DNA from 3 places in the Bacillus carboniphilus genome. Region 3 is predicted to be linked to each of the others. Evidence: riboswitches for the same ligand, from Rfam matches in the RefSeq annotation. Region 3 holds a riboswitch; each other region holds the start of a gene.
The links. Region 3 has a riboswitch for thiamine pyrophosphate ahead of tenA (thiaminase II). Riboswitches for the same ligand answer to the same signal wherever they lie in the genome.
Positions count from the first base shown of each region.

Region 1: another riboswitch for thiamine pyrophosphate. It lies ahead of thiC (phosphomethylpyrimidine synthase ThiC); the one in region 3 lies ahead of tenA (thiaminase II).
Region 2: another riboswitch for thiamine pyrophosphate. It lies ahead of LC087_RS01685 (FAD-dependent oxidoreductase); the one in region 3 lies ahead of tenA (thiaminase II).

Region 1 covers NZ_CP129013.1:2,545,691-2,553,977, reverse strand. The annotation lists partial or broken gene LC087_RS13015 (YjiH family protein) at 1-393, opposite strand, end outside; gene LC087_RS13010 (L,D-transpeptidase) at 860-1,528, opposite strand; gene galE (UDP-glucose 4-epimerase GalE) at 1,855-2,844, shown strand; gene LC087_RS13000 (hypothetical protein) at 3,049-3,561, shown strand; partial or broken gene thiC (phosphomethylpyrimidine synthase ThiC) at 3,768-5,519, opposite strand; TPP riboswitch at 5,629-5,743, opposite strand; gene LC087_RS12990 (uracil-DNA glycosylase) at 5,987-6,649, shown strand; gene LC087_RS12985 (potassium channel family protein) at 6,672-7,661, shown strand; gene LC087_RS12980 (DUF5327 family protein) at 7,686-7,937, shown strand; gene LC087_RS12975 (DUF4181 domain-containing protein) at 7,976-8,287, opposite strand, start outside.
Region 2 covers NZ_CP129013.1:327,171-335,457, reverse strand. The annotation lists gene LC087_RS01720 (CotO family spore coat protein) at 1-112, opposite strand, end outside; gene fabI (enoyl-ACP reductase FabI) at 437-1,213, opposite strand; gene thiD (bifunctional hydroxymethylpyrimidine kinase/phosphomethylpyrimidine kinase) at 1,477-2,286, opposite strand; gene LC087_RS01705 (ThiF family adenylyltransferase) at 2,328-3,332, opposite strand; gene LC087_RS01700 (thiazole synthase) at 3,329-4,102, opposite strand; gene thiS (sulfur carrier protein ThiS) at 4,099-4,305, opposite strand; gene LC087_RS01690 (FAD-dependent oxidoreductase) at 4,302-5,087, opposite strand; gene LC087_RS01685 (FAD-dependent oxidoreductase) at 5,071-6,012, opposite strand; TPP riboswitch at 6,114-6,247, opposite strand; gene LC087_RS19530 (potassium channel family protein) at 6,295-7,095, opposite strand; partial or broken gene LC087_RS19525 (cation:proton antiporter) at 7,052-8,157, opposite strand.
Region 3 covers NZ_CP129013.1:441,921-450,207, forward strand. The annotation lists gene LC087_RS02265 (ABC transporter ATP-binding protein) at 1-182, opposite strand, end outside; gene LC087_RS02270 (ABC transporter ATP-binding protein) at 179-1,897, opposite strand; gene LC087_RS02275 (C45 family autoproteolytic acyltransferase/hydrolase) at 2,050-3,048, shown strand; TPP riboswitch at 3,202-3,304, shown strand; gene tenA (thiaminase II) at 3,416-4,084, shown strand; gene LC087_RS02285 (ECF transporter S component) at 4,113-4,694, shown strand; gene LC087_RS02290 (ABC transporter ATP-binding protein) at 4,711-6,159, shown strand; gene LC087_RS02295 (energy-coupling factor transporter transmembrane component T family protein) at 6,184-6,984, shown strand; gene thiM (hydroxyethylthiazole kinase) at 7,004-7,813, shown strand; gene LC087_RS02305 (cold-shock protein) at 7,850-8,050, opposite strand; gene LC087_RS02310 (hypothetical protein) at 8,283-8,287, opposite strand, start outside.

The DNA.
Region 1 (8,287 bases), 1.5 Mb from region 3:
ATTTAATATTAGTCCACCAGTAAAATCTGCCGTAATCTCTTCAGGACCAACTTGATATAACGTCATGATGGCAAATACAACAGCAATAAGGCGAACGACAAACCAAAACGGCGTTACATCAAAAAGTTTAAGAAAATAGGGGTGGTTTTTAAGCAGAACAGAATCAGTTTTTTTGATAAACTTGACAACTATAGATCCTAAAAAAGAAATCAAAATAATAACTGTCATAATAGCTGGAATAGTTCCTTTTAATAATTCTTGGATGAATCCTGCAAGAATAGCAATAGGAATTCTAGTTGTTTCTCCATGTGGGATTGGAACCATAAATAAGAATATACCTAATAATGAAGGTATTAGAAAAGTAAGTATGTTTTTCGTTGTTAAGTTTTTCATATCATCGTCCTCTCTTTTTGTTTCGTATAATTATTAATAATATTTCATTTTAATGCATAACAACTAAACTGCCAAGTGGAAAAATATTATTAAAAGTATACTAGTTTTTATCATACGAAATTTATAGAAAAATATAAATAGTAAAAATTTTCGTTTTTTCTAAATGTATGAGATTGTCTCTAAAAGTAGAAGTTGAACCTGTGGATAGTGATCATCATATATAGTGGCGAACACACATACCCACACAATTTGTGGATGAATACTGTTGATATGTGGATAAGTTCTGTGTATAACTTGTTCTTATCTTTAGAATAACTTGTGAATAGGTGTAGATAAGTAAAGAATATGTCGAAATTAGGAGTAGGTTGTGGATAAAGTAAGGGCTATCGGTTTTGTGTTTCTTATGTAAATGCCATGTAGTTACAAAAAAAGCGTCTATCAATAAAAATAGACGCTGTCAATTATGTTAACTCTCTATATAATCAAAGACTTTTGTATACTTTTGAGACAAACGATCATAAAAAACTTCAGCTTTCGTAGGTTCTGGATCTGGTTTTTTGACTTCTTCTTGTTCTTCCTTCTTCGTTTCTTCCGCTGTTGTTTCCACGGAAGCATAAAGGGAAGAATCATAATCAGCAGCTATCAGTGCGAAACTTTTCGAAGATTGAAGGATATAGACATCGGTCTGTTTTTTCACTCTGTCAAAGAGCCAGCGAATTTCCTCGTTATGCATTCTTATACAACCTGCGCTCGCGTACGTACCAATGGAGTTAGAATTGGCATTGCCGTGAATGGCATAGGTTGTTCCAGGAGTACCGTTAGCGTGTAATCCTAACCAACGATCTCCTAAAGGGTTACTAGGATCACCGCCAGGAATATTTTCTTTATAATAAGGGCGGTTTTTAATTTTATTCACAATGGGGAAGATCCCCTCTGGTGTTTTGGAGTCCCCATTATTTCTCCCTGTTGCAACAGAAAATGTTTTAACAAGTTGACCATCTTCAAAGAATGCAAGTTGATTCGTACTTTTGTTAATAATAATTAATTGATTCGTCTTTGCAGACACGTTTTCTATTGGAGCCAAAAATCCTAAACAAAGAAGCATGAAACATAAGCTTATTTTTACAATCTTCAATAGTTCTCCTCCTAAAATGAAACGAAGATAATATTTGTCATATAAGTTCCTTATTTTTCTAAATGTATATGATTTGATCGTACATAATATGTAAAAGATTTGTAAAGGGTCAAATATACCAATTTAATAGAAGGATAGTTTTGCGAAATAGGCCTTTTGGTTTATTGTAGTTTGTCACTCAATAGATTTTTCTTGTGAGCATTTGACATATGATTGACGTTTAGCAATGATAGGATATATGTATTCAAGAGGGTACTCTTATAGAAATTAAAACGTTCAATAGATGAAAAGAAAATTAGTACGATGCAAGCAGAGGAGGAAAGATTATGTCGATTTTAGTTTGTGGTGGAGCAGGGTATATCGGAAGTCATGCCGTTTCTGAGCTCTTAGATCTTGGCGAAGATGTTATTATTGTGGATAATTTACAAACAGGTCATCAGCAAGCAGTGTTAGAAAAAGCAAAGTTTCATCAAGGTGATTTAAGAGATGAATCATTCTTACAGGAAATTTTCTCGAAATATACGATTGAAGCTGTGATTCATTTTGCGGCAGATTCCCTCGTAGGGGAAAGTGTAGAAAATCCATTTAAATATTATGATAACAATGTAACAGGAGCCCTTTCGTTATTAAAAGTGATGAATGAATTTGGAGTAAAGAAAATTGTGTTTTCTTCAACGGCTGCAACGTATGGAGAACCTAAAAATATTCCGATTTTGGAAAGTGACCCGACAGTACCAACAAACCCATATGGGGAAACAAAGCTGACGGTAGAAAAAATGTTGAAATGGGCAGAAAATGCTTATGGTATTCACTATGTGGTCCTCCGTTATTTTAATGTTGCAGGAGCCCATATGAAGGGGATTTTAGGAGAAGATCACCGTCCAGAAACACATTTAATCCCTATCATTCTTCAAGTGGCATTAGAAAAACGGGAAAAGATCATGATTTATGGAGATGATTATGATACACATGATGGCACTTGTATTCGGGATTATATTCATGTCACAGACTTAGCTAATGCTCATATATTAGCTATTAAAAAACTACGTCTTGACGGTAAGAGTGCGACCTATAATTTAGGGAATGGCAATGGCTTTACAGTAAAAGAAGTGATTGATGCGGCTAGAAAAGTAACTGGGCATCCAATACCTGCTGAAGTGGCACCTAGAAGAGCAGGAGACCCAGCTAAATTAGTGGCCTCCTCACAAAAAGCGATTTCGGAACTTGGTTGGAACCCTAAATATGCACAAATGGAAACGATCATCGAGAGCGCATGGCAGTGGTTTCAAAATCATCCTGATGGATATGAAAATTAATCATAAATAAACAAGACGAAGGCGAACTCTTTTAAGGGTTCGTCTTTTTCTATTTTTCTAGTATTTTGAGTAGATAAGTATGGACAGTGATTTTCTCCTTGCGGCTATTTTTACAGAAAAGCATTGAAATAAAGTGACCTTTAGTGTAAAATTACACATATGTTAACTTGATATACTATTTAGTTTTAAAGGAGAGAGCAAGAGATGAAATGGAAAGAGGTTAAATTATATAATGTCATTTTCCCGATTTGGCTCGTATTATTTTCCCCACCTGTTATTTTTATTTCGTTAATTGGAAACTTCCTTATTGATTCGATCGTTATTCTCGTTTGTTTTTATTTATTTAAAATATCAAAGCTGTATTTTGGGGTGAAGGATTTTTATAATAACAGCATAGGAAAGGTTTGGCTGTTTGGCTTTTTATCGGATTTCATAGGAATGTTGGTATTGCTTGCTGTAACCTTTTTGGATGGGGTTTTCTTTGACTATTACGAACTAGCCTCGGCGATTTCCTACGATCCATTCAGTCATCCTCTCGCCGTCGTCATTATAGTCTTTGCCATGGGCGTTGCGAGCTTTTTTATCTATTGGTTTAATCATAAATATACATTCAAACACATTATTCCAGATATAAAGGTTAGGAGAAGAGTATCAATCACGATTGCGATCATGACCCTTCCATGGACATATTTGCTCCCGACAAAGTGGTTTTTTTAAAAAGACTCAAGAGTTGAAATACCTCGAGAGTCTTATGTGAGCATTAATAGTAAAGGGATTCTGTTTTCATACACTTATAACACCTTCGCATATGCGGTGTTTCAAAAAAGCTATGCTGACATTGCTGCTGTATAGAGGAGATCTCTTTCTTTAGGCTACTCACTTCATTTTCAAGATCTTTAATTTGCTTCTGAAGTTCAGTTACATCAGTAGTATATTCGTGAGCCATCTTGAACAAATTCCTTTGATTTTTCTTTGTACCCTTCTTCAATGACTTCCTCTACAGATTTATCATCTTTTTGTGCCATCTCCCGGATGTCATGAGAGATTCGCATAGAGCAAAATTTAGGTCCACACATAGAACAGAAGTGGGCTGTTTTTGCTCCTTCTGCTGGTAACGTTTCATCATGATACTCACGGGCCTTTTCTGGATCAAGAGACAAATTAAATTGATCATGCCATCTAAATTCAAAGCGGGCTTTTGAAAGGGCGTTATCTCTTTTTTTGAGCCCCTGGATGTCCTTTCGCTAAATCAGCAGCATGGGCAGCAATTTTATAGGTAACCACTCCTTCTCTGACATCCTCTTTGTTCGGAAGTCCTAAATGCTCCTTTGGCGTCACATAACAGAGCATGGCTGTTCCATACCATCCAATCATAGCAGCACCAATGGCTGATGTAATATGATCATAACCAGGCGCAATATCGGTGGTTAGCGGCCCTAACGTGTAAAACGGAGCTTCATCACATATTTCTAACTGTTTATCCATATTTTCTTTGATTTGGTGCATGGGAACATGACCAGGACCTTCGATCATTACTTGAACATCGTGCTTCCAGGCAATTTTGGTCAGCTCTCCAAGCGTCTCAACTCAGCAAATTGAGCCTCATCATTGGCATCTGCGATGGAGCCAGGACGGAGCCCATCCCCTAATGAAACGGAGATATCGTATTTCTTTAAGATTTTACATATGTCTTCAAAGTGCGTATAGATGAAATTTTCTTTGTGATGAGCGAGACACCATTGGGCAAGAATCGAGCCCCCTCTTGATACAATCCCTGTCGTTCTTTTTGCTGTCATTGGAATGTATCGAAGGAGGACACCTGCATGGATTGTGAAGTAATCGACTCCCTGTTCTGCTTGTTCAATTAACGTATCACGGTAAACGTCCCATGTTAAGTCTTCGGCGATCCCGTTTACTTTCTCTAATGCTTGATAAATAGGAACGGTTCCTACAGGAACAGGGCAGTTTCGAATGATCCATTCCCTTGTGGTATGGATATCCTTTCCTGTAGATAAATCCATAAGTGTGTCAGCGCCCCATCTCGTTGCCCATGTCATTTTCTCTACTTCTTCTTCTATAGAGGAGGATACAACAGAATTCCCTATATTTGCATTTATTTTAACGTGAAAGTTTCGTCCAATAATCATTGGCTCACTTTCTGGGTGATTAATATTTGATGGGATAATGGCTTTTCCTTTGGCGACTTCTTCTCGAACGAACTCAGGGTCCATATTTTCTCTGATCGCGACATATTCCATTTCAGGAGTAACGATTCCTCTTTTGGCATAAGCCATTTGTGTGACGGATTGTTCTTCTTTTGCTCGGAGTGGTTTCCTTATTTTAAAAGGTGTCTCTTGTTTGAAACGCGGATCCCCTTCTTGATAGCCATTGTCTACTGCCTTTATCTTGCGTCCTTGATAGGATTCTACGTCTCCACGTTCCAAAACCCAGTTCGAACGAAGATTAGGTAATCCTTTTTCAATATCGACTGAATAATGAGGATCACTGTATGGTCCACTTGTATCATATACTTCAACGGGTGGATTCTTTGAAACGCCAAAGCTTCCGTCTGTATCTTCTTGGCTGATGGTCCGTAAGGGAACTTGAATATCTTCTCTGCTTCCTTTTTTATACTGCTTTTGACTGTTTGGAAATTGATAACTCCAATTTGACATCTAAATTCCTCCTTAATTTTTGGAATCGGATATCTGGGTCAAAAAAAGAGAATGACATAGGGCGTCATCCTCTCAGTAAGTATGTAATAGTAGCTTTGTCATCATGATAAACAAAGCCCCACTACTTCCCTACGCTGGTATGAGCCAGATCAGGTTCGAAGGGTCAAAGAACTTGCATCGTTCTTCTCTCAGCTCTTGCAATCAGAGCTCCCCTAGTAGATTCCTAATTTTATTGGTTGCTTACAATACTATAGCATAATTGGATATAATAACAAGTGTAAAGGTAGATTTTTGATATTTAGATAGGTTTCCTTAAAGAGTATTCAATAAACTGAAAAAAATGCTTATCTTTTTAACTGGTAACAGGAGTTACTTGGTTGTGCTTTTTGGGTTTAATAGACTTTTTCTCGAAATGACGCCGAGTCCAAAATCCTTTATGATGGTTGTAGAGGAAGGAGCACGTTGTTATGTTTTTAGAAATAGAAAATGATTGGTTTCAACACCTTAAACGACAACTTGAAGAGCCCTATTATCAAGAATTAATGACTTTTATTAAGCATGAATATGAAACGGAAATGATTTACCCTCAAAAGGATGAGGTTTTTACAGCTTTTAAAGCAACCCCACTCGAGAAGGTAAAGGTGGTGATTTTAGGACAGGATCCTTACCATCAACCGAATCAAGCTCATGGTCTTAGCTTTTCTGTGAAAAAAGGGATAAAGCTTCCTCCTTCATTACGAAGTATTTTCAAGGAGAGAGAAAATGATTTAGGAATCCCCTTTCCTAAGGATGGATGCTTATTGAACTGGGCAGAGCAAGGAGTCTTTTTATTAAATACGGTTTTAACCGTAAGAGAAGGAGAACCTTATTCTCACCGAAATAAAGGATGGGAAAGGTTTACGGATGAAGTGATTAAGTTAATAGATCAAAAGAACTCCCCCGTTGTTTTTGTTCTTTGGGGAAAGCATGCACAAAACAAAAAGGAAATGATCGATAAAGATAAACATTTTGTTCTAGAATCTCCCCATCCTAGTCCGTTATCAGCAAGCCGTGGTTTTTTTGGAAGTCATCCATTTTCAAAAGCAAATGCTTACTTGAAAGAGACGGGACAAACACCGATTGACTGGTAAGTACTCAGAGGAGTGAAGCATTATGATTGAACGGTATCGGCATGTGATGTACGCCACGTTAAGTATGCTTTCGGTCATCATATTTGGAACAGTAGGTTTTTATTTGACGGAAGGAATTTCGACTTTTGATGCCCTTTGGTTGACAGCTATTACGGTTTTAACTGTAGGATATGGTGACGCCGTCCCTCGAACTGAAGCGGGGAAAATCTTTGCCTTGTTTATTATTCCTATGGGTATAGGAATTGTTACCTACGCCATCGGAGCAGTAACAGCGCTCATATTGGAAGGGGAATTATCACGGTCATTAAGGAGAAAAAAAATGGTGAGTCAAATTGAGCATTTACAAGGTCACATTATTGTATGTGGATTTGGTCGAGTTGGAAGACAGGTGTATAATCAGTTACATATCGAAAATCAATCAGTTGTTGTTATTGAAAACAATCAAGACGTTTTGGAAACAATGGATGAAGACATTTTGTATGTGAACGGTGATGCTAGAATTAATGAAGTGTTAGTTAGGGCAGGTATTGAACGGGCAACAGGCTTAATTGCAACACTTCCGACGGATGCAGATAACGTTTTTGTTTCTTTATCAGCTAAAGAGTTCAATCAAGACCTCCATATTGTGGCGAGAGCGGCTTATTTGGAATCTGAAAACAAACTCAAAAGAGCTGGAGCAGACGTGGTAATTAACCCGACATCGATAAGCGGGAGAAGAATGGCCATGTCGATCTTAAAACCGAAAAGTGCGGAATATGTCGAAACGATATTCGTTAACAATCGAACAAAATTAGATATTGAGGAACTTATTTTATCTCATCAGAGTTCATTTATTAATAAGAGCATAGCTGAAAATAAAATAAGAGATCAATATGGAGTTACGATTTTAGCGGTTCAAAAAGGAGAGAAAGTCTTACATAATCCTTCGGCTGAACTTGTTTTAAAGGAAAAGGATATAATTTTCGTTTTTGGTGAAAGAGAGGACATCAAAAAACTAGAAATGGATGCTTAAAAATGAAGTAAGAAGGTGAAAAAAATGAACATATCCGTTTCAAGTATTTTAAATGAGATGGAGAAAGAGTTAACAAAAGCAAGACAATCAGAAAAAGATATACAATCTCATATCATGACGATTCGGTCGTTATGTAATGTCATATTAGAAAATAGTCAATCCGAGCAGGTTCACACCTCAAGTGAGCAACAATTAGCCAAAATGATGGGAGCAAAGCCAAAAGAGACTGTGACACCATCCGAAAATTCAAGCAATGATTCTATATTTGATTTTTAAAGGAAATGGATTCCTTCGATGAGGAATCCATTTCGTTCTTAGCCCAGAATCCATTGCGTAGTAGTTGCTAACAAGATGGTTCCAATTGGAACCCAAATAGCTGCTGCAAAATCAAGGTAATACTCTTTTGAACTTGGCGCATGCTTTTTGACCATTAACCCTCGATAAGTGCTGAGTATACTGAAGAAAATTGCAATTAATAAATACATGGGAATGGGAAGTAACGGTTTCCTGCTAATACTATCGATGGTCGTGCTCGCAAGGAGTACACAAATGCTCCAAATACTTAATATCTTCATTTCAGTAGAAAATTGTTCCCTACTAAATCGTTTGTTGTATTTTCTTTTTTT
Region 2 (8,287 bases), 110 kb from region 3:
TCTTCTTATATTTCAGTTTCTTTTGAAAAGAGTCTTGCATCTTCGGTTGTTTATAAGATATTTTAGGCTGCACAATGTAATGTAAGGGCTCTACTTTAGGCTGTTTAGGCATTAAAAAATACCTCCTCTAATTAAAGATAATTTAATCTCTTATCATGTATATTCAGAATCAAGAGGAATTTGAACGTAATATAAAAAAAACAAAAGTGCAAGGACCCCAATTAACAAGGACTTGCACTTTTTAAGATACTAAAATACATTCAATTTCTGGGGACGACTTGGCAACCTTCCTTACTAGTCCCTCACATTACAGAGTCTTGACCAGACCTCATTTCTATAGGAAGCTTTCATGTTTGATCTATGTGTAACAAAAAACATTGGTTTAATTAAAAGGTTAAAAGCCAAACTTTCACCATTATCTTAAACCCATAATTCTTTACCTTCCAATAATATGAAACCCTGAATCCACATGAATATTTTCACCCGTCACTCCACGCGATAAATCACTGAACAGGAACAATGCTGTATCCCCAACCTCTTCTTGTGATGTAGTACGACGAAGTGGTGCTCTTTCTTCTATGTCTTTTAAAATGGTATTTAAATCTCCAACTCCTTTTGCAGCTAATGTTCGGATCGGTCCTGCAGAGATGGCATTTACGCGAATATTTTCTTTTCCAACATCTTCAGCTAAATATTTCACGCTTGCTTCTAGTGAAGCTTTAGCAACACCCATGACATTATAATTTTCCACCACTCGCTCGCCGCCTAAGTAAGTCATGGTGACAATACTTCCCCCTTCAGTCATTAATGGTCGAGCTTCTTTGACCACCGCTGTTAAAGAGTAAGCACTAATATTCTGGGCTAGTAAAAAGCCATCTCTAGTCGTATTTAGATACTCTCCACGTAACTCATCCGTGTTGGCAAAAGCAATGCAATGAGCTAAACCGTGCACTACTCCAACTTTCTCTTTAATGGAAGCAAAACAATTAGCAATATCTTTATCATCCGTAACATCACATGGGATAATCATATGTTGATCAGATTCTAAGCTTTCGACTAATTGTCTTACAGATTTTTCTAACCTTTCTGTAGCATACGTAAAAATTATCCGTGCACCAGCATTATGTAAAGAACGTGCGATTCCCCAAGCAATACTTCGTTTATTAGCAACACCCATGACAACAATATTCTTACCTTCTAATGAAAGATTCATTGCAATCCTCCTATATTTAATTTAAAAAAATATATAAATAGGTTCTTATTTAGCTTGTGGTTTTAACCGGTGTCCAGCTTCATCGCCCAGCAACTCAGACGCACATGATGTGCAAACGTTGACGTTCCTATTTTACCCTTCGTTGCTAAAAGGGCGTGCGCTTGAACTTTTCTTATTACATGTTATTAGAACCTAGTCTTAATTATATCATTGATTTTTCTTAAAGTAAAAAGGAACATACAATGCCGTATGTTCCTCTTATTTCAATCGATTTTTTTCATATGGTAAGCCCAATGATTTGTTGGACCATGCCCTGAACCAAAATGAAGTGTATTCTGAATCGCCTCTTGTATATAATTTTTAGCAATCTCAGTCGCCTCGACAATCGAAGAACCTTTTGCAAGACACGCAGTTAAAGCTGCTGAAAACGTACAACCAGTTCCATGGGTATGTGGAGTGTTTACACGCTCCCCTTCAAAGTAATGAAACTCTTCTCCATCATATAAAAGGTCCACTACTTTTTGGTCATTTGAATCATGCCCACCTTTTATGATGACATTTTTAGCTCCTAAGTTATGAAGAGCTTTCGCAGCTTTCTTCCGATCATCTAAACGTTCAATTTTCATTCCAACTAACGCTTCAGCTTCAGGTATATTTGGGGTAATGACGCAAGCTTGAGGAATAAGCTTTTCTTTCATGCTCCTTACAGCAGTTGACTGCAAAAGAGGTTGTCCTCCTTTAGCAATCATCACGGGATCAATCACTAGTTGCGTTATTTTGTGTTCTTTCACTTTTGTGGAGACTAATTCTATTACTTCTTCATTAAAAAGCATACCCGTTTTAACCGCATCAGGGCGCAAATCTGTTGCAACGGCATCAATTTGTTTAGAGATTCCTTCTAAAGCGAGAGGATAAATCCCCTGAACACCTGTTGTATTTTGGGCCGTAACAGCCGTAATGGCAGTCATTCCAAATACGTGAAACTGTTGAAATGTTTTTATGTCTGCTTGTATTCCAGCTCCCCCACCAGAATCTGATCCTGCTATTGTTAACACTTTTTTTATTTCATTCATCCCTGTAATATCCCCATTTCCTCTTATTCATTTTAATCTGTTCAACCAATCCATTTATGATAAAACGTTTTCGCTTCGTGTATATTTTTTGTCCCATGAATTAAAGCTCTTCCATCTTGAAATAAAACAATTCGATACGTATCGGTGGAAAATGATAACAAATAATCATTGATAATAAGCTTATGAACATGAGGTTTAATCCTTTTGGCTATTGTTTGTAAAGGAAGGGGATTTGACCGAATCTGTACAGTATCTCTTCCACAAAGAACCGCTGTTTTCGATGTTTGCTCACCTTGTAAATATGGATAAGTTGGCGTTCTTCCACACGTTTCACAATGTTCATCCTTAAACGAATCAAAATGCATGGATGTATTTTGATTTGACCATAAATCAAAGGAAGTAATCGTGGAATCAATACGCTCTCCCACCATCCATTTCAATGCTAAAGTCGCTTGATGAGCTGCAACCACTTGGACGACTGGGCTAATGACACCTCTCGTCTCACAGGTAACTCCCTGCAAAGGGAGTTCTTTTAACAAGCAATGCAAACAAGGAGTCTTTCCTGGAATTATAGCAAACGTCATCCCATAACTGCCTACGCACCCTCCATAAATCCATGGAATCTCTTTTTTAATAGCTAAATCGTTTATTAGAAATCTAGTTTCAAAATTATCGGTTCCATCTATAATCAAATCAACATGACTGACTAGTTTTTCTGCGTTATGAGCCGAAAAATCATCGACAACCCCAGTAATTTTGACATGGCTATTAATTTGACTTAAACGTTTTTCAGCAGCAATAGCTTTAGGAAGATGGTCCTCAACATCTCGTTCACTATACAACTGTTGACGTTGAAGATTTGAGTAATCCACGTAATCTCGGTCAATAATCGTTATTTCCTTTACTCCTGCACGAACGAGCATTTCAGCATTTGCACTTCCTAATGCCCCAGCACCGACAAGTAAAATTCGTGTCGAGCTAATTTGGTTTTGACCTATTTCTCCAATAGGATCAAATAACATTTGTCTAGAATAACGCTCCATTATGAAGTGAACATCCCTTCTGAAGGACTACTTGGACGAGCATAGGTTTTCTTTTCGATACGACCAGCTTCGAAGCTTAATCTTCCAGCTTCAATGGCTAATTTCATCGCCTTAGCCATTTGCACAGGATTCTTTGCTCCAGCTACAGCAGTGTTCAAAAGTACACCATCAGCTCCTAATTCCATGGCAAGTGCGGCATCAGAAGCAGATCCGATACCTGCATCTACGATAACGGGAACGCTCGCTTGGTCAATAATGAATTGTAAGTTTAATGGATTTATAATCCCTTGGCCCGAACCAATAGGAGAAGCTCCTGGCATTATGGCATGAACACCTAATTCCTCTAGCCTTCTCGCTAAAACAACATCATCGTATATGTACGGTAAAACAATAAATCCTTCATCTAATAGAATTTCAGATGCTTTTACCGTTTCAATTGGATCAGGTAACAACGTTTTATCACAGCCAATCACTTCCACTTTAATCATATCGCAAAGCCCTGAAGCTTTAGCTAAGCGCGCAATTCGAACGGCTTCTTCTGCCGTTTTAGCTCCTGCTGTATTTGGAAGCAACGTATATTTATTCAAATCTAACTTTTCTAGTAGGTTAGGCTGTGACTTTTCAAAAATATCCATTCTTCTTACGGCAAATGTTAATATTTCTGTTTTGGATTCTGTTACAGCTTGATATTGTGTTTCAAAATCGGGGTATTTCCCTGTCCCTAATAATAACCTTGAATGGAATTGTTTATTTTCTATTTTTAATATTTTCATCCTCCTCCTACGAAATGAACGATTTCTATTCGGTCACCATCAACAATTGGTTGCTGTGAATATTTTTCTTTACTTACAACTTGTTCATTCTGTTCCACAATGGCTATTTTTTCGCTTATATCATAATGTTGCAGAAGCTTACTTATTGTTAAATTGTCTTCTGAAATTTCGACCTCTTGCCCATTTAGCAATAGTTTCATCATGTAATCGCCTCCTTCTTAAAACGTTCAATGGAAAATTCCTTCTTAAATTGATCAAACTCACCTGTTTTATTTACTATCATTTCTTTCATGAGTCTCCCTGTCATTGGGGCAAGTAATATCCCATTGCGATAATGGCCTGTAGCAAAATACACATGATCATGGTCAGGGTGTTTTCCAATAATCGGTTTATGATCCTTTGTATCCGGCCTTATTCCATACCAACTATTGATTAATGTTGCAGAGGTCAATTCTGGTATAAGGTTATACGCTTTTGATAACAACTGTTGAACAGAATGAGTAGAACAGCCATCTGTCCAATCTCCCGCTTTTGACGAAGCTCCAATAATCATTCTGCCGTCCCGTTTAGGCACAATATAACAATCCTCATAAAATAGTGTATTCGTACATAGCTTTCTCTTCGGCATTACGGATAAGCATTCCCCTTTTACAGGATGCATTACATTTGATAACCCTAACTTCTCAAAGAAAAAACCGCTCCAAACTCCAGATGCGATCACAACTTGCTTCGTCTGAAAAATTCCCTTATCTGTATGAATTTCAACGTAATCTTCAACTGGTTTTACATCCATTACAGTTGTTTCATCAAAAGTTACGGCACCTAGTTGATAAGCTCCGCGTCTAAAGGCGAAAAGAAGATTTACCGGGGAAACATGACCATCGTTTGGCATAAATACTCCACCATGTATACTCTCTGATATACATGGTTCACGACGGTTGATTTCCTTATAATCATGCCAAGCAATCTCAGAATACTCTTGCACCCAATCCTTTAAAGGAATCCCTTTCTTGCTCCTGTAACGATAAACGATACATCCCCGTTTGGACATGTTCAATATCAATACCTGTTTCTTCATATAATTCTTCTGATAAGAGCGGGAGTAAATCTCGACTTTCTCGACAAAAGTCATAAAAAAGATCTTGCTCTTCATTTTCCGTATGGACACCTAACATTCCAGCAGCTGCATTGGTTGCTTGTGATTGAAGTTGACCGTTATCAAATACTACAACTTTAAGCCCTTCTTTAGCTAGTTGATAGGCAATCGACTGACCGATGATTCCTCCACCAATCACACCTAAATCAAAATTCAATGAAGTTCCCCCTCTTCCTTTCAAAAGTAAAATGGCGGAAACAGGATCGATACTTGAAAAAATAAAGGACCTTACGGCAACTCCAGCCACTTTCTTTTGATTAATTTTTGGAATAGATTGATGATCAATCCCACCTATCGCAAATATAGGGACGGTACTTATTTGAACAATTTCTTCTAAAGACTGATTCCCTTTTCCCTTCTTTCCTGGCTTACAGGATGTTTTAAACACATTCCCATAATATAAATAATCAATCTTTTCATTTAGTCGATTCCTTGCCTCTTCTTTACTATGTACTGAGACCCCTATTGTAAAATTTGGATTTATTTTTTTTGCTTCTTCAACCTGATAACTATTTATAGGTAAATGAATTTGATTAATTCCAAATTCCATTGCAATATTGAGACGGTGATTAATAATCAACTTCTCTTTCTGCACACCTCTCTCTAACAGCATATTAAGTAAAGTTCTCCATTGTTGATCTGATTTCTTTTTCTCCCTAATTTGAATCCCATCTACTTTTTGGCTAATGTCTTCTATTTTCTTTGCCAATTGGGAAACAGGAAGACGATCATCAGTTATCGCGTGTATAAGCATATTGGCTTGACTCACTATCCTTTATTATGAGTTGTTTGTCAAAAACATAAAAAAACCACTCTCTGAAAAAAGAAAGTGGTTTTGTAAACGCTACATAAAGAAACGTACACAAACCACTTCCCTACGCTGGTATAATCCAGAATCAGGTTCTAAGAGTCTTAAAGTTTCACTTTAATCTCAGCCTTTTATATGTACATTATCGTACTTTTTCCTAAAGGCTCCCCTAGCAGTTTTATTTATGATTAGTTTAATAGTATCATGAATGATCAATTTTTCAAGCAATCAGTTTACGAACTCAAGCTCTACCTTTAATTCATCTACATATTCCCGTGAACCAGTGACAATTAATCGATCTCCAGCTTTTAACTCTGTGTCACCATGAGGAACAATCGAATCATTCCCTCTAAAAATCCTGACAAAAATAATGTCTCCTGTAAAAGGGAAGTTTCTTAAGTAAATTCCATCGTAATTATAATTATTCATGTTAATTTGATAAAGCGTTGTTTCTTCATTTTGAAGAATTCTCATCACACTTGGCGCTTCAATAAGAGCTCTTAAAAGGGTCTTAGTTGATAACAATACAGAGAACACATCTATATCATGCTCTTTTAAGGAATCAGCTAAGCTTGGAGAAGCCACACTTGCGATTACTCGTTTTACTCTATTTGTTTCTTTCGCATATATGGCAATCTCTGCATTTCGATCTTCATCGCCAGTCGCAACTACTAAAATATCAGCTTTAAATATATTTAATTCTTTTAACGTAGCTAAAGAATAATCGGATAGCTCCTCAATTTTAAACACGGATTCCACAATTTTTTTATCTATTTTATCTTGACGTGTATGGAAAACCGTTGTTTCAAAAATGTTTTTATTGAGCTCTCTTGTAACAGGTAAAGTCATCTGGTTTGCACCAATGAAGACAACCTTTTGGCGAGCCTCCGTTACCTCTTGTTGTGGGAATATCTTCTTAAATCCGATCGGTGATATAACACTTGATATGACAGCAACTAAAATAAGTGCACCAGACATATTTTCATCAATGACATTTATTCTTTCTCCAATCGTCGCCGCTGCAATCACAAGTGATAAGGTTCGACGTCAACAAAAATCCTGCTGCAATGGTTGTTCGATTATCATACCATCTGCGAATAAAATATACAGGAACTATTTTTGACAGAAATAAAGCTAATAACAGCAAAGGAATTAAGGTAAGCATTTTTGGTTCAGATAACAAACTCCAAACATCCACTCTACGCCCACCATCACAAAAAAGATCGGGATTAAAAAGCCATATCCAAACGAATCTAATTTTTGAACTAACTCTTGATTTGGAGATAACAACGAGACTAATACTCCCGCTAAAAATGCACCAAGTATGTTTTCTGCCCCTACACTTTCTGAAATTCCTACTAACAAAATTATTAGGGTGAAAACAGCTCGTGTACCAATTTGAATGGTTCCCTTAGACATGGACTCTACAAATGAACGATTTTGGAATTTTTTCCCTACAAGGAACAATACAATTCCTGCACCAAACAAAACAAGTAACAGCCAAGTATTGTTATCTCCACCTCCATAAATGGATACAAAAACAGCTAATAAGATCATTGTCGCTAAATCTGCAATAACTGCAACAAGTAAAATAATTTGCCCTATGTTGGTTTTCATAATGTGTTCACTTTTTAAGGTTGGAACAACAACCCCTAAAGAGATCGTGGAAATGATTAATGTCATTAAAAACCCATTATCGATATAACCGGTCCATACAAATAAGTATGATAAAAATAAAGAAATGATAAAGATCCCTACGAAAACAATGGATGCTACTAAAAATGCGTTCGGTGTATCTTTACCATTTGGCAACTTTTCTCGTTGTTTACCTTTTTTCGCAAAGGCGGTAAAATCAATCTCCAAACCACTTAAAAACATTAAGAATATAAACCCTAGCGTGGAGAGAGTTTCAAGCCATGTATCAGGATGAACAATATTAAAACCACTTTTCCCAATAATTAATCCCATAATTAATTCAGCTACCACGACTGGGATAATATTTAATTTCAGCCGATGAAGTATAAGCGGTGTTAAAAATGCAATTATAACAACAATAACAAGTGATGTAACAGAAGCTTGACCGTGTTCCATTCACTTACCTCCTTCTCAAAAAAACGTTCATTTGTTATGTAAAAGGTGTGAAATCCATTTCACTACATTAAAACTGAAAGTAAAATTTCGTTCACCACCTCAATTTATTTTAAATACTTTCATAACATCC
Region 3 (8,287 bases):
CCTTTGTTGTAAAGAAGAAATTGATCAATAGTAAATCCAAGTAAATAGGGTCCCAGTAAAGATAATCCTGAACTAACAAAAACAAGCAAGGTGACGAGGAAAAGAAGAACTTTTTGTTTAGAGAGATAGCGCCATAATTTTGAAAATGTATATTGCCAGTTGTTTATTTTTATGTTTTTCAAATAACCTCCCCCTTTTCTTGTTGTGAGCTGTAAAGATCACGATAAGGCTGGCAACTATTCAGTAATTGCTCATGTGTTCCTTGACCAATAATGGTCCCGTCCTCTAGGTAAAGAATATTATCACATTCCAATACAGAACTGATCTTTTGAGCAATTATAATCGTTATACAATTGATTGTAGATAACGATTTTAAAAATCGACTCTCGGTTTGGCTATCTAACGCACTCGTACTGTCATCAAGAAGTAGGAGGGAAGGCTTTCGAACGAGGGCGCGGGCTATCGATAGTCGTTGCTTTTGCCCTCCTGACAGTGATATCCCCTTTTGACCTAAATACGTATCATACCCTTCAGGAAGACTTTCGATAAAGGTATGTATTTGTGCATCTTTACAAGCTTGTATGATGTCATCGTCGGTTGCAAAACGGTTTCCAAAGCGAATGTTTTCCTTTAACGTTCCTGAAAATAACTGATTTTCTTGTGGAACGATACTCATTAAACTTCTTATTTGTTGTAGTGGCATTGCATTCATTTTTGTTCCGTTTATAGTTATGGTTCCTTGGGTAGGTTGATACATGCTTATGATAAGCTCAAAGATGGCCGATTTACCAGATCCTGTAGAACCAAGAATTCCAATTGTTTCTCCTTCATTAACGTTAAAAGCTACGTTTTTCAATTGATCCATTTGGCTAGTTGGATAACTAAATGAGACTTGCTCAAATGAAAACTGATGAATTTTATTCATCGTTTGAAACGAATGAGTGGGAGTTACTTCTTCCTTTTCATTTAAGATTTCATCCACTCGATTAGCTGACGCTCTTCCTCTAGAGTAAAAAAGTAAGAGAAAAGAAAAGAGCGAAAAAGAGAACATGATTTTCGTTCCATAGTTGATCACAGCCACTACATCTCCGACATTGGTTGTACCTGCATCCACTTGATTTGTTCCTAAAAGTAAGATAAATATGATAGTCAAGTTCATTCCTAACATAAATAACGGCATAGGCACTTCCATAACTCTTAGAGCCTTTCGATTCACTTTCATCAAATTGTCTGTAGCTGATTGAAATCTTTTACTCTCGAATGCATGTCTAGAGAAAGCTTTAATCAATTTTATCGAGGTTAAATTTTCTTGGAGAACATGATTGACGTGATCGACTTGTACTTGCCCTTTTTTAAAAAGATCAATCCCTTTATTTAACATATGTATGATAAAATAAAATAGAAATGGGACAGTCAATAACAAAAGAATTCCTAATTTAACGTTAACAATGATGGCTAAGATTAGCGATCCAATGATAAATAGGGGTGCCCGTAGCATGATTCGTAAAGAAATGAATACAAATGCTTGCACTTGACTAACATCGTTCGTCACTCGAGTGATTAAGGTTGATTCACTATAATTTCTAAACCGCTCAATGGGTAAATACTGAATTTTATGAAATAGATCTTTTCTTATGTGAAAGCCTACATTTTGACTTACTTGAGAAGAAAAATAAGTGTTGGCGATTCCTGCAATAAAAGCAAGTATGGCAGAAGCAAATAGCATGCTTCCCCAAAAATAAACCGCTTGAATATCTCTTTCGATGATTCCTTCATTTATAATAATCCCCATAATAATGGGTTGACTTAACTCGACTAAGAGTTCAATTCCCATAAGGAATAAGGCGATCCACATGGAAACTTTATGGTTTAGGACGTATTGATATATTCTTTTCATCGTGACCTCCTACCTTTTATGATTTCACTTAAAACTTAATTATAATAAAAGACACGGTTAGAGTAAAAATATTCAACTCGTTTGAATTTTTTTAGAGTTATAGTATAAAATTGTTAAAGAATGAACGGATATTAAAGGGGGATGGGTAAATAGTGGAATACCAAGTTGAAATCGTTCAAAGTAGAGGGAGTGCATACCATGTAGGGCAAGAGGTAGCACGAAAGTATGTGGAATATACACACTTACAAGGGGAAGTTCCTACTATCAACATAGAGGAAATGGAAAAGGTGTATGAAACATTTGCTCCACATTTTATTGAAGAGCTACAGGGGATAGCTGAAAGACTTGAAATACCTTATGAACGAGCAGCTTCCTTATACAGTGGATTTGCAGTACCGAAGCTTTCTGTGATGGGTTGTTCTGCTTTAATGACTCACGACTTTTATGTGAGGAACTATGATTTCTCTCCAGATTACTATGATGGTATATTCTCTCTTATTCAACAAGACGAGACTTTTGCATCTGCTGGTTATAATTTAAGTTTATTAGGACGTCACGATGGGGTCAATGAGAAAGGAGTTGTGGCAGGGTTACATTTTGTTAGCTTTAAAGATTATCAACCTCAAGTTTCTGCTTGGGCTGCCGTTCGGATGGTGTTAGATCGATGTGGATCCGCTAAAGAAGCAATCGACTTATTAAAGGAGATTCCGCACGCCGCCTGTTACAATTTTTCAATTGCAGATTCAACTGGTATGAAAGTGGTTGTTGAAGCGAGTCCAACAAAAGTAATGGTGAGAGAAGCAGTAGATAGGCTACCTTGTGTCAATCATTTTCAGCATCAAGAGTTAACACATTATAATCGCGAAAACATCCAACTCTCTACTAAAAGACTTGATTCATTTGAGGAAATCAAGGATCAGAATATGAACGCAAACGAAGTGTTTGACTTATTTCGTAAGGAAGAATCTCCTTTCTTTTTTAAATACTATGATGAACTGTTTGGTACGTTACATACGATTATGTACGAGTATAAAAGTAAAACAATTACAACTTGTTTAGCCAATGGAGAGAAGATTGTGATTCCTTTTGATAATTGGGTTAAGGGAGAGAATATGACTCTATCTGAACTGACAGGAATCATAACTCGTTGATAAGGGATGAAGATTTGAGAAAAGAATGATGACCAATGGAGAACAAGTAGCAAAGACACTTCATTTATATTAAGCTTTTACTCCTCTTAAAAAATATATCTCTTGTATTCAATCAAAAAGTATAGTAATCTTTATTTTGAATTAAATATGATCGTTTACCACTAGGGGTGCATATGAAATGCTGAGAGAAGCTGTTGCTTCAACCCTTGTACCTGATCTAGATTATACTAGCGTAGGAAAGTGGATGAATGGACTTGGTATGTCTATTTCCCACTCTTTCGTAGAGTGGTTTTTTATTGGCAAAATATTCTTTTTACATTTACCTCCTAGTGAAACGATTAAAAAACAGTAAGGTGGCGATTAAATGATGTGCTTTACAAAACAATTGAGAAAGGAAGCCGATTCCATTTGGCAAGCTAGTTTTGACCATCCGTTTGTGAAAGAGCTCGGAGAAGGAACGTTGTCTCTTGATCGGTTTAAATATTATGTATTACAAGATTCGTATTATTTAAATCATTTTTCCAGAGTTCAATCGATTGCTGCTTCGCAAGCGAAAGATTTACATATGACCAGTCGTTTAGCTTCTCATGCGATTGGGACAAGTGAAGCAGAATTATCACTTCATAAAAACTTTATTGAGCAGCTAGGTGTGACAAAGGGTGAGCTAGCGAACTTTAAACCTGCACCAACGGCTTATTCTTATACGTCTCACATGTATCGATCTGCCTTTACAGGGCGAATCGGTGATACGATTGCAGCATTATTACCTTGCTATTGGTTATACTATGAAATCGGGGAAAACCTTGCTGATAAAAAGCCAGATGAACCTATTTACCAAGAGTGGATTGCAACATATGGTGGAGACTGGTTCCGTCAGCTTGTAGAAGAAGTACTTCACCTATTAGATGAGATTGCTGAGAACGCTTCAGAAGAAGATAAGGAAAGAATGAAAGAGCATTTTATGATTAGTAGTCAATATGAGCTCATGTTTTGGGAAATGGCTTATCAAAAAGAAACATGGTTAGTTAATCAATAAAGAGAGAAAAGAATGAAGGTGTTTAAAGATGAAAAAAGGATTAAATTTAACAGATATTTTAGTAACCATCGTAATTGCAATTGTTTTTGGAATCGTTTATAAATTATGGGGCCCGCTTTGGGCAACAGTAAAGCCGATGGGTTTACATATTGAAGACTTAATCTATGGTATGTGGTTTATTGCCGCAACGGTTGCGTTTTTAATCATTCGTAAACCCGGTGTTGCCTTACTTGCAGAAACAGCAGCTGCCTCTGCAGAATTTATTACAGGATCAGAATTTGGGTTGTCGGTTTTAGTATATGGAATTCTACAGGGACTGTTTGCTGAACTTGTTTTTGCGGCAGCACGTTATAAACGATACGATATTATGATCGTTTCTATAGCAGCGTTTGCATCAGGGGTTGCTTCATTAATTGGGGATTATTATCAAGGTTATATTACTAGTTTAGAAACGTGGAACTTATTATTATTAGTAGGTGCAAGATTACTTGGATCGGTACTCATTGCTGGAGTGTTTGCCTATTATCTTGTTAAAGCATTGGAAGCAACAGGTGTGACGAATCTTGTTCGACCTGCATCGAAAGAAGATTATGATGCATTAGAGAAATAATTAGGATGTGTATAGCATGTCAAAAGAAGCTAGTGTAACAGATTTACGACTCAAATTTCCAGGGAGTTCATCTTTATTATTTAAAGATGTCTCCTCTTCTTTTATTAAAGGAGAAAAAGTATTAATATTAGGTCCTTCAGGGTGCGGAAAATCAACGTTGTTACAAGTGTTGTCAGGTTTGATTCCTCATTCGATTGAGGTGCCAATCAAAGTTGAAAAACAAACAATCCCAAATTCATGGGGTTACGTCTTTCAAGATCCAGACACGCAATTTTGTATGCCTTTTGTGGATGAAGAAATCGCTTTCGTTTTAGAAAACTTACAGATTCCTCGTCAAGAAATGAACGAAAAAATTAAACATTATATCAATATGGTCAGTCTTGATATTGAAAATCTCCACACATCAATTCAAACCCTTTCAGGAGGAATGAAACAGAGACTTGCAATTGCTTCTGTTATGGCGCTTGAGCCAGAAGTGCTTTTTTTAGATGAACCAACGGCTATGCTGGACCCAAAAGGTACAAGGCAAGTGTGGGAGACGATTAAATCGGTTACAGAGGATAAAACCGTTATCGTTGTGGAACATAACTTAAATCATGTATTAGATTTTATTGATCGCATCATTTTAATGAATGCCAATGGAGAAATCATGGCAGACGGACCTAAACAAGAGATCTTGTCTAATTATAAAGAAGAAATCATTGACCAAGGGATTTGGTATCCGGGTGTTTGGGATGATTATATCGAATCAAGAGAATCACTATCATACGACCAGTCCGAGGAACCTCAAATATCATTAAAAAATTTTAAAGGGTTTCGTGGGAAAAAAGTAAAAATCGATATAGAAGAAGCAGCTGTCACAAAAGGAGAATGGATTACGGTTATTGGGGAAAATGGAGCTGGAAAGAGTACACTTCTTCATGCCCTTATGAAGCTAGTGAAAACGTCAGGTGATTATTCCATTGAAGGACAGACAGTAGAAAATATAAAAAAATTAACCGACCAAGTGACGTTTGTTTTTCAAAATCCCGAGTTTCAATTTGTCACAAACTCTGTTTTTGACGAGGTCGCTTTTACATTGAGATTAGAAAAGCATGATGAAATATTTGTTGAAGAAAAAACGAATAAGCTCCTTCATGAATTTAAAATAGATGAACAAAAAAATCAACATCCTTATCAGTTATCCATGGGACAAAAACGAAGACTTAGTGTAGCAGCAGCGATTATTAAAGAACAAAAGATAGTCTTATTAGATGAACCAACGTTTGGGCAAGATGCGAAAAATACGTTTGCGATTTTAGAGATGATTGAACATTGGCAAAGAAGAGGAACGACAATCATTATGGTGACACATAGCATGGAAATCGTTAAACACTTTTCAACGAGAGTGTGGGAAATTTCGAAAGGAACACTTGTTTTTGATGGAGATCCAAAAGACTATTTTAGAAAAGAAAAGGAAAAGTAACAAAGGATTGGAGGTGATAGGACAGTGCAATTTGACTTTACATATAAAGAAACGTGGCTTCATAAAATCAACCCTAGCTTAAAACTGCTGACGATGGTTGTCCTGTTTTTATTTGTGCTGTTTATTCATAACATTAACTATATGATAAATTTTACGATCATTACATTTATTCTTTTTCTCTGTTTTTCAGGTCATCCGATAAAAAGAGTGCTCATAATTATGATTCCTTTTATCTTCATATTTATATCAACGGCAATGTCCATGATTTTATTTGGAGAAGGTGAAACCACTTGGTTTAAGTGGGGACTCATCCATATCACAGAAGAAAGTTTTTTTAGAGGAGTACATATTGGTTTTCGTGCATTAACCTTTGCTGGTTTAGGTGTGACATTTGCATTAACCACGAGGCCTGTTTATTTATTTTATTCATTGATGCAACAATTAAAGCTTCCGCCAAAGTATGCGTACAGTTTTATGGCTGGTTTAAGATTAATTCCGATTATGATTGAGGAATTTCAAACGATACGCTATGCCATGAGGATTCGTGGAGTAGAAAGTAAGAAAGGAATCAAAGGATTTTATGAGAAACTGAAAGCCTTTTCGATCCCCATGTTGTCCCAAAGTATTAGACGTGCCCATCGAATTGCGGTTGCGATGGAAGCAAAAAGGTTTTCACAAGTCAAAGAGAGAACCTATTATTATAAGATTTCTTTTTCAAAGTACGATGTAGTGTTTGTGTTCTATTTTGTAGTGATGGTTTCACTTGCCTATATGTCTAGTCAACAATTTCCATATTTTGATATTTTGGATGTGAGAAATAATTAATTATAAAGGAGAAAATCTAATGAACAACGAACAAATAACCTTTACCTTAAAAAAGGTAAGAGAACAGTGTCCGCTTATTCATAACATTACAAATGTGGTTGTGACGAATTTTACGGCTAATGGATTGTTAGCAGTTGGTGCGTCACCTGTAATGGCCTATGCGAAAGAAGAAGTAGAAGATATGGTTAAGATTGCAGGAGCACTTGTTTTAAACATCGGCACCCTTAATGAAACAGATGTAGAAGCAATGATTTTAGCAGGAAGAGCAGCAAATAAAAAGGGGATTCCTGTTATTTTTGACCCCGTCGGTGCAGGAGCGACTCCCTATCGAACAGAGACGGCCAAACGTATCATGAGTGAAGTTCAAATCACTCTTTTAAGAGGAAATGTCGCTGAAGTGGCAAATGTCATTGATGAAGTTTGGGAAATAAAAGGAGTAGATGCGGGTAGTGGTTCTCAAGACCTTAGCTCTTTAGCCAAAAAAGCTGCTAAGCAGTTAAACTGCACGGTTGTGATTACAGGGAAAGATGATGTCATTACAAATGGAGAAACAACGTATGTTATGAGTAACGGTCATATCTCTTTAACAAAAGTGACTGGGACAGGCTGCTTGTTATCGTCTGTCATTGCTGCCTTTTGTGCGGTAGAAGAAAATACGGTAGAAGCGTCAGCTGCGGCGGTTGGTTTTTACACAGTAGCGGCGGAAATAGCCTTTGAAAAAGAGGGGAGGAAAGGGATTGGCAGTTTTCAAGTTGAATTTTTAAATCAGTTAGAGCAAATAGATGAGATTGAGCTATATAATCGAGTTTTAATTGAAGAAAAAAGGTAATGAAAAACCCCCTTCTTAGTGAAGGGGGTTAATAAATTATGCTACTACTACGTTAGCAGCTTGTGGTCCACGTTGTCCTTCTTCGATATCGAAGTTAACTGTTTGACCTTCTTCTAAAGTTTTGAAACCTTCGCCTTGAATAGCAGAGAAATGTACGAATACATCAGAACCGCCTTCAACTTCGATAAATCCAAAACCTTTTTCTGAGTTAAACCATTTTACTTTACCAGTGTTCATAAAAAATTTCCTCCTAGTGCCATTAAGCACAAAATATTACTATTCTTGCTCTTACATATTCATTCTAGACAAAATTACATAAAAGTATTTCTGCTATCACTCATCATATTCCGAACGCCAATAGTATATTCATCTTAACATACAAATATAAAAAAAGAAACATCTAGTGGAAAAAATATTATTGAAATGATCAATCTAATTTTGAATCATACAGTTGAAACTTGGGATTTACCTAAT